4 regions of the Priestia sp. YIM B13552 genome follow, and region 2 is predicted to be linked to each of the others. Evidence: riboswitches for the same ligand, from Rfam matches in the RefSeq annotation. Region 2 holds a riboswitch; each other region holds the start of a gene.

Region 1 (2,197 bases), on a different contig from region 2:
TCATATAGCGGAACAAGTGGAAAATGTTAATTCCTGCCCATTTCGCGATTCCTCCTAATACAATAAGTAGGAAGAAAATTAACGCTAAGTAAACTAAGATAACAAGCTTTCCTAATGAAAGAAGTGACTCTAAGCCGAATTTTGAAACTGTTACACCAATTAAAGCAAATACACCAATTGGAGCCACTTTCATTACAAGGTTTACCACGTGAAACATTGCGTGAGAAACGCCGTCGAAGAATTGTACAACTGGCTTTCCTCTTTCCCCAATTGCCGCTACTCCAAGTGCAAATAACACTGTAAAGAAGATAATTGCTAGCATGTCTCCTTCAACAATTGACTGGAAAAAGTTTGTTGGAACAATGTGTAAGAACGTTTCAGCCACTGACTTTCCTTCTTGCTGTTTTGATGTTTCAACGTATTGTGAAATATCACTCTTCTGTGCTGAATGAATGTCTACACCTTGCCCAGGATGAAAAATATTAGCAACTAATACACCGATTATAATTGCAAAAGTCGTAATAATTTCAAAATAGAGAATGGTTTTAACGCCGAGCTTTCCGACCTGTTTACCGCTCCCTGCTCCCGCAACTCCAACGACTAAGCTTGAGATAACAATTGGAATAACAATCATCTTAATTAATCTTAAAAATAGGTCTCCTAGCGGCTGTAGGTATGTTACTACACGCGGATCGTTAAACCAAATTACCCCTACAAGAACACCGAGGATTAATCCGGTAAAAATCTGCGTAGCCAAACCAAAACGAATTTTTTTCATAGATGTACCTCCCCAAAGATGTATGACATTTGTATATACTTTTCTGAAAAAACAAAAAAAGACTATTCTTAAGAAAGAACAGCCTTTTACTTACGCTATTTTGGGCTCTTTCTCTCAATGAAGCAAACGGGGTTAACTGTCGGATTCGGAATTGAGAGTTTCCTACCTTTTGTAAGGATTCACCCCAAGGCAGCTTTACTGCCGATAATGATTCCCCCGCTCTATACGATTAAGCTTATTATTCAGTTTTTATAAAATTAAAACGATCTATACGTTGTCATACGTTTTTTACAGTCAATAAAACTAAACAGAAGTCTTACTTTTACTTAACTTTATACTGCACAAATATTAATTTACTATTTTTCGACACGTTTTGTCAATACCCATGTTTATAAAACGCTTTCAAAAGGCGATAATATATATTTATGCAAAAAAGCTATTGCAACATTGCAATAGCTTTTTCTTGCTCTTTGAGTCTCTATTAGAAGCTTACGGGACTAAAGAACTCGCGTGTTTATTTTATAAAAATACAAAATATAGAATAGCTGCTAACACAATTCGATATAGTGCAAACGGTACTAATTTGATACGATTAATTAATTTCAGGAAAAAGCGAATAGATACCAGCGCAAAAATAAAGGCGCTGATAAAACCAGCAATAAAAAACGGTAGCGCATCTGATGTGAAATACTGCCAGTTTTTAACCAATGAAAGTCCACTTGCTCCTGCCATGATTGGCACTGCCATAATAAATGTAAAATCTGCCGCTGCCTTATGGCTCATTCCAAGAAGAACTCCTCCTGAAATCGTTGAGCCTGAACGAGAAAAACCTGGCCAAAGAGCAATACATTGAAACAGTCCTATACCCAGTGCTTGTCCATAAGACATTTGGTCCACCGTCTCTACACGCGGACGTTTAGGTCCAAACAAATCTGCTAGAATCATTAATACAGCTCCGACTACTAAGCCAATTAGCACCGTATTTAAAGAAAACAAATGTTCATCAATGTAATCATCAAACAAAAGTCCTAACACTCCTGCGGGTAACAAACCAACAATTACCTGCATTAAATTCAAGCGATTTGTCGGTCCAATTGGAGCAGCTGGCTTTTTTCCCAATCCTAATAAATTAATGAAACGATCTTTAAAAATAACTACTACTGCTAAGATCGACCCTAGCTGAATAACAATTTTAAATGTATTAGCTACTGGAGATGAAAATAATTCTTTGGAATTCAACCATAGGTCATCCACAATAATCATATGCCCAGTTGACGAAACAGGAGCAAACTCTGTTAAACCTTCTACAATCCCTAAAATGATTGCTACAATAATTTCCCACATAAAGCTATGTACCTTGCCTTTCTTTCAAATTAATAAGCTTATCGCTTCGTTTTACATGCTCAACTATTTTCCTAA
Region 2 (2,197 bases):
TTTTTGAGCCACATTCATTGAAATCGGAAGCGTTGCATTACTGCTTGATGTACTGAATCCAACTGTCATCGCAGGAGCAAAACCTTTAAAAAATTCAATAGGGTTACGTCTCGCCATAAGAGCGACTGATCCTCCATATGTTACAATCGAATGGATAAACAGTGCGAGCACGACTACAATCATGTACAGCCCCATCGCTTTAATTGCCTCCCAGCCTTGACTTCCAACCGCGGTTGCAAGAAGTCCAAATGTTCCGTAAGGAGCAAACTTCATCACTAGATTTACAAGATACATCATCAATTCATTGCCTTGCTCAAGTAAATTGTAAAGCCCTTTTGTTTTATTTCCAAGCATCGTAATACCAAAACCGATAAAGATAGAGAAAACGATAAGTTGAAGCATATTCCCTTCAGCCATCGCTTGGATTGGGTTGACTGGAATCATATTTAAGAATGTCTCTCCAACCGGCGGTGCTTTTTCGGCTTCAAAAGAAGCGTTTTTTGTATCAAAAGATCCAAACGTACCCGGTTTAATTGCATACGCTAAAATTAAACCAATAATAATAGCAACGGTTGTTGTAACTAGGAAGTAGGAAACTGTTTTAGCCCCGATTCTTCCTAGTTTTTTAGGATCTCCTAAACCTGCTACACCTAACGTGATAGAGAAAAACACAATTGGTACAACAAGCATTTTAATTAAGCTTAAGAAAATTTGGCCAAGCGGTGTAAACAAGTACTTGTCCAGCGGAGCAAAAGCACTTGGAGCAAAAGCATTGATCAACACTCCCACAACAGCACCAGCAATTAGCGCGATAATAATCTTTGTCGATAGCTTCATAGATTTACCTCCCGTAAATAAATTATATTAGAATGATTCTAACTACCATACTTATTTTACCATGCATTGAGAGCGATAACACTCAAAATATACAATATATTAAAAATTTTCAGATTAATAGTTTAGGAATATTTTTATCTATACAAAAAACCATGAGAATATCATGGTTTCATAGACCTGTTATTCCCTCACTGAATGCTTACGGAGTTAGCTGTCGGATTCGGGTACGTGAGTTACCCTACTTGATTTATTCAAGATTCACCCCAAGTACACTACGCACAAATATGGGTCCCCCGTTCTCTTATAAAACAAAAGAGATTAAGCAAATAATTTTCTTTAATATTTTTGCATGATAATAATTCTTACTTTAATTAAAATTCATTTTATATGTTTCTGTCAAGTTTTTATTCAAAAATAATGCAGGATTTTATCATAAAAAGTTGAGCATTTTTATATTTTAAAATATTTACATCATATTTCAATAAACCACAAACATTTATTTAACAAGACTTAAAATCTAATGGATAAAAAATTAATTCAAAAAATAGTTTGTAAAGCGAACTTTCTTTTTATTAAATTACATTCATAAATTTGCATAATTATTCTAATATCCGCGTACTTTACTGCTTTCATAAATATTTTACTCAACAAAAAATAACTCTTTCCAACTGTTGATTTTATCCTTGTATTGCTTGATACAAATTCTCTGAAATTTCACTGAATTTGTTGATAGAAATAAATGGACATTGTCAATTCGCCTTATTCTATTTAATTCTGCTCACGATAGAAATATGGATGCCGTAATACCTTTTAAAAAAGAGCGAGTAATTATCATATAAAACTATCGGAGTTGGAGGGGTATAAGTTCTTTACTTTTTACTTATTCGCTTTCGTTATTTAACACATATAAAAAAAGAGGCCGTGACGGCCTCTTTTTTTTATACAGTAACAGGTTCAGAACTTGCTTTGCGATTCTTTAATTTTTCAACAATGTCACGCGCTACCCACACACCGCACGCACTTGCCTGCGCGAGTCCTCGCGTAATACCAGCTCCGTCTCCTCCCACGTATAAACCGGAAATTTCAGTTTCAAACTTATCATTTAACTTCGGACGGGCTGAGTAAAATTTCGCTTCCACACCGTAAAACAGCGTATGTTCAGATGCTAACCCAGGCGTTACATGATCCAGTGCTTCTGTCATTTCAATTAAGCTTTTCATCGTATTGTAAGGAAGCACTAAGCCTAAGTCACCCGGTACAGCTTCTTTTAACGTTGGTTCTAAAAAGCCCTCTTTAATTCGAGTCGCTGTTGAACGACGGCCCTTTAAAATATCTCCATACTTTTGAACAACTAAGCCCC
Region 3 (2,197 bases), on a different contig from region 2:
ATTTAGATGAAAAGCATCAAGTCTTGGATTGCCGCCCCACTCTGTTACAAACGCTGTGCTTAAAATAACGATAAACAGCATACTCATCGCTACAAACAAGATGCGGCCTTGCTTACGCTGTCCGATCATTTTTCCGTACGTAAAAGGAAGTGCTGTTGGCAATAAAAGCATAAGGACAATTTGTAATACATTGCTCAACGCGTTAGGATTTTCAAATGGATGGGCTGAATTAACACCAAAAAATCCCCCTCCGTTGTTGCCTAGCTCTTTAATTGAAAGAAAAGAAGCAACTGGTCCCCTTGCTATTTGCTGTGTTGCCCCTTCTAATGTATGGGCAGTCACCGTTCCGCTTAACGTTTGAGGGACACCTGAAATCATAAATAAAATGCCGGTTATAAAAGCGATAGGAAGTAAAACACGCGTAATTGATTTCACAAAATCAACAAAAAAGTTTCCTATTTCCTTCCCTGCCAACCCACGAATAAACGCGATTGCTACTGCAAGTGCCGTTGCTGGTGCAGCAAACATCATAAATACAACGGCTGCCATCTGCGAGAAATAGGACAAACCTGATTCACCGCTGTAATGCTGCAAGTTCGTATTTGTCATAAAACTAATGGCCGTGTTAAAAGCAAGGGCCGGATCCATTCCTTTGATGTGGCTTGGGTTAAGCGGCAGTACCCCTTGAAACCGGAAGATAAGATACACCACAAAAATCATAAACGTATTCGCCAAAACGAGAGCAATTGCATATTGCTTCCACGTCTGATTATGCCCTTTAATTCCTGCCGCTTTAAACATCACCGATTCTATCTTTCCTACCAAGCTAGTGTTTTTATCGTTTGAAAACACATTCGCTATATAAATACCTACGGGCTTTGCAATAAGCGCTACAAAAACAAGCAGTAGCGCAACTGATAGTAGAAAAATCCCCACGTTTTATTCCTCCGCTTATTAAAATTGTTCTGGATTTAACAGTACATATACTAAATAAATTAAAACGAGAACTGAAATACCTAGCAAAATGAACGACACGTTCACTTCTCCTCTCTTTCGTCTACTACACGAGACGACCAGCAAATAATTCCGTACATAGCAGCTGTTAATATGACAAGCGTTCCCAGCATGATTATATCCAAGTTGCTCCCTCCTAACTGTTTCTTACCACCAATGATTAAGCGTAGTGACTGTTACCGTGCGTAAAGCATCACGCCCAAGTGAGCTAGCAGCGAAAGGTTATCTTTGATTATTCCTAACGTATTGTTGATCTCGTTTTAAAAGCCCTACTATATCCTCTTTACGGTGCAGACATAAGCTGCTCTCCTATTTTTCCATAAAAAAACCGCAGAAGAGAGTCCTCTTCCGCGGTTTAATGCACGACAAATAAGCCGTGATCGACACGAATTTTTTCACTCCCAAAACGCTTACGGAGTTAGCTGTCGGATTCGGGTTATGGAAGTAACCCTACTCAGTTAAGAGATTCACCCCTAGTACATACGTACAAAATATTGGGTCCCCCGCTCATAATTGATTAAGCGTATATTTGTTATTTAATTTTTAGACTTAATTATGGTTTTTACTGCTGCGTTTAATACTTTGATTAGCTAACATAGACAAATAGCGGTTTGCTAGATCAAAAGATTGCTGATCACATATTGCACGATATTCAATCATTTGAATCATTTGCTTAGATAAATGCATGTTAACGCTCCTTTCGCCTATATTTTGAAAGGAACGCGCTATCCGCTTTTATAGAAAACGGCCACGATTACACCATCCTCTCTCTTAACGCTTACGAAGTTAGCTGACGGGTTCGGGTCAAGAAAGTAACCCTACTCAATTATGAGATTCACCCCTAGTAATTGGGTCCTCCGCTCTTTCCCTCTCTTTCAGGAAAGACTCAGCGTTTCACTGTGGAACGTTTCATGAGAGTAATCTTACTCCTGTTAAAATTTACTGTCAACAACATTTTTTGAAATTTTAAAAGCTTTATTTTTTGCTATTTATTCATTATTTTAAAATAATAGATTCAAAGAAAAAAGCGTTCTTATCTCCTCGATAAGAACGCTTTTTTTAGCTCATTTTCTCAATTTCATTTACAAGAATTGAAATGGCATCCGTTTTTGTTGCTTCACGCATTGTACGCTTCATCGTACTTGCCTGCTGCTGAAGCTCATTTACTTCACGCAAAAACACT
Region 4 (2,197 bases), 130 kb from region 2:
ATAATCGTTTGACCGATGACGGTAAAACGCGTACCTGTATCTACGACGGCTAAGCCGGTCACTGTCATAGCGGAAGTAGACGTAAAAAGGGCGTCTACCCACCGGATTGGCTCAGTAGTAGAAAAAGGCAGCATCAATAGAAGAGCGCCTATAATAATTCCTCCGCCAAAAATGGAGACAAGCAGCTGCGGAGGAGTGAGTTTAATGATTTGTTTTTTCATAAGTTAAACTCCTTCTTCTTCAAAACGGTTCAAATCACGATTATGTCCGATAACAATCAGCATATCTCCTTGTTCAATTATTTCATGCGCGGTAGGCGAAATCACCATTTCCCCGTCTTTTCGCTGAAAGCCGATAATGTTGCAGCCGTACTTGGCACGAATGTTTAAATCAAACAGCGTTTTATTATGAAGTTTTTTAGAGGCAACAATTTCGACAATACTATAATCCTTTGACAATTCAATGTAATCAATGATTTTTTCTGACACCACGTGATGAGCAATACGCTTAGCAATATCGCGCTCAGGATGAATGACTTTGTCCGCTCCTATTTTTTCCAGCACCTTTTGATGATACATATTCACTGCTTTTACCCATACTTGCTTAACGCCCATATCTTTTAAAAGCATCGTTGCGAGTACGCTTGCTTCGATATCATCCCCAAACGAAATAAGAGCATGATCAACATTGCGGATACCTAGCCCCTTTAAGCTAGCTTCATCAATCGCGTTTGCTTGCACAACATATGTAGCTGAGTTGCTAAATTTATTTACTACCTCCTGATTGCGGTCAATAGCGAGCACATCCACATCCAGATTAGCAAACTCTTCAACCAAACTTCCTCCAAAACGACCTAATCCCAATACAGCAAACTGTTTTTTCATAATGTATTTATTCCTTTCTTCAACTGCTGTGTATTCTCTTAGCTTATACTTTTTCTAAAAAATTACATCTTTTTCTTAAAAAAGCGCAAAAAAACACAGGAAGGCTCCTGTGTTTTTTCACACTCTTCCCCCTCAAAACGCTTGCGAAGTTAGCTGTCGGGTTCGGGTTTTAAGAGTAACCCTACCTTTTTAAGGATTCACCCCGGAGCACAATATGTGCGTAAATAATGGGTCCTCCGCTCCGTAATGGATTAAGCGATTTTTATTCAAATGTCTTTGATCTATTTTTTAGAATAATCGATTCGATTCATGATACGTTTCACTTCACGAAAGCTATCTTACTCCTGTGGATTTTGTCTGTCAAGATATTTTTAGCGAAGGCCTCACTTGCGCTGCAAGCTGCAAAAATCATATAAATCTAAACTGACAATCATTTTGTGAAATTGATCAAATAAATTAATAACAGCCAAAAGCTCTAACAGCTGCGTATCACTGTAAAATTTTTTTAATTGATCCATGTCAGCATCGGTCAACTCCCTTGGACGCACTCGGTACACATCAATAAATCGAAACAGCAGTCGATCTTTTTGTTCCAGCTCTTTTTCTCTTAACACTTTTTGATTAAGCGTCTCATCCCCTACATATGACATGCTCATACATGTCTCACAGCCGTTAACACCTGCTAGATAAAGCCTGATTTTTTCCTTAGTCTCTCTCTCTACTATATCGCTGTTCCAAAGCGTGTCGTAAAGCTCATCATACAATCTTTTTACATTCGGAATTAAATTCAATGCTTTTTCAAAATTTGTTCCCTCTTCGTTTGCTAACAAAACTCTTGCCATTTTTTACTCACTCCTTTTTAATTATTATAGTAAGAAAAATGGAAATTTCAGATTACATATAAAACATCTTATCGACTATTACTAATCAAATGAAACGTTAATGAGAAAGAAGGTTTTCAATTGAAAATTGATGAAATTGATTTATCGATTTTGCAGGCGCTGCAGCAAAACAGCCGCCTTTCCTTACGAGAGCTAGGAAAACAAATTAATTTGTCTCCTCCTTCGGTGGCAGAGCGAGTACGCCAGCTAGAGAGCTTTGGTGTTATAAAAGGGTATACGATTGATATTGATTATGAAAAGCTGCATTTGCCCGTGTCGTGTTTTATTGAAGTAACGATGAAAAACGGCGAGCACGAGCGTTTTAAACGATTTATTTCTCAGTATCCCTACGCTTTATTCTGTGAACGCATCGCCGGGCAAGCCTGCTTTATTACAAAGCTTCAGCTTCCTCACCTGCACATACTCGAACAA

The links. A riboswitch is a leader RNA that binds a small molecule or an ion and turns the genes downstream of it on or off. The one in region 2 is predicted to bind cyclic di-AMP.
Region 1: another riboswitch for cyclic di-AMP. It lies ahead of ACFX40_RS27115 (glutamate/proton symporter GltT); the one in region 2 lies ahead of ACFX40_RS07800 (dicarboxylate/amino acid:cation symporter).
Region 3: another riboswitch for cyclic di-AMP. It lies ahead of kdpF (K(+)-transporting ATPase subunit F); the one in region 2 lies ahead of ACFX40_RS07800 (dicarboxylate/amino acid:cation symporter).
Region 4: another riboswitch for cyclic di-AMP. It lies ahead of ACFX40_RS07120 (potassium channel family protein); the one in region 2 lies ahead of ACFX40_RS07800 (dicarboxylate/amino acid:cation symporter).

What each region holds. Positions count from the first base shown of each region.
Region 1 covers NZ_JBHZOU010000016.1:17,879-20,075, reverse strand. The annotation lists gene ACFX40_RS27115 (glutamate/proton symporter GltT) at 1-778, opposite strand, end outside; cyclic di-AMP (ydaO/yuaA leader) riboswitch at 885-1,024, opposite strand; gene ACFX40_RS27110 (undecaprenyl-diphosphate phosphatase) at 1,298-2,122, opposite strand.
Region 2 covers NZ_JBHZOU010000002.1:329,563-331,759, forward strand. The annotation lists gene ACFX40_RS07800 (dicarboxylate/amino acid:cation symporter) at 1-837, opposite strand, end outside; cyclic di-AMP (ydaO/yuaA leader) riboswitch at 1,018-1,172, opposite strand; gene ACFX40_RS07805 (NAD(P)/FAD-dependent oxidoreductase) at 1,776-2,197, opposite strand, start outside.
Region 3 covers NZ_JBHZOU010000006.1:260,658-262,854, forward strand. The annotation lists gene kdpA (potassium-transporting ATPase subunit KdpA) at 1-930, opposite strand, end outside; gene kdpF (K(+)-transporting ATPase subunit F) at 955-1,041, opposite strand; cyclic di-AMP (ydaO/yuaA leader) riboswitch at 1,406-1,548, opposite strand; gene ACFX40_RS22460 (hypothetical protein) at 1,564-1,701, opposite strand; cyclic di-AMP (ydaO/yuaA leader) riboswitch at 1,774-1,916, opposite strand; gene ACFX40_RS22465 (undecaprenyldiphospho-muramoylpentapeptide beta-N-acetylglucosaminyltransferase) at 2,074-2,197, opposite strand, start outside.
Region 4 covers NZ_JBHZOU010000002.1:203,279-205,475, forward strand. The annotation lists gene ACFX40_RS07115 (TrkH family potassium uptake protein) at 1-221, opposite strand, end outside; gene ACFX40_RS07120 (potassium channel family protein) at 225-884, opposite strand; cyclic di-AMP (ydaO/yuaA leader) riboswitch at 1,008-1,152, opposite strand; gene ACFX40_RS07125 (carboxymuconolactone decarboxylase family protein) at 1,268-1,726, opposite strand; gene ACFX40_RS07130 (Lrp/AsnC family transcriptional regulator) at 1,847-2,197, shown strand, end outside.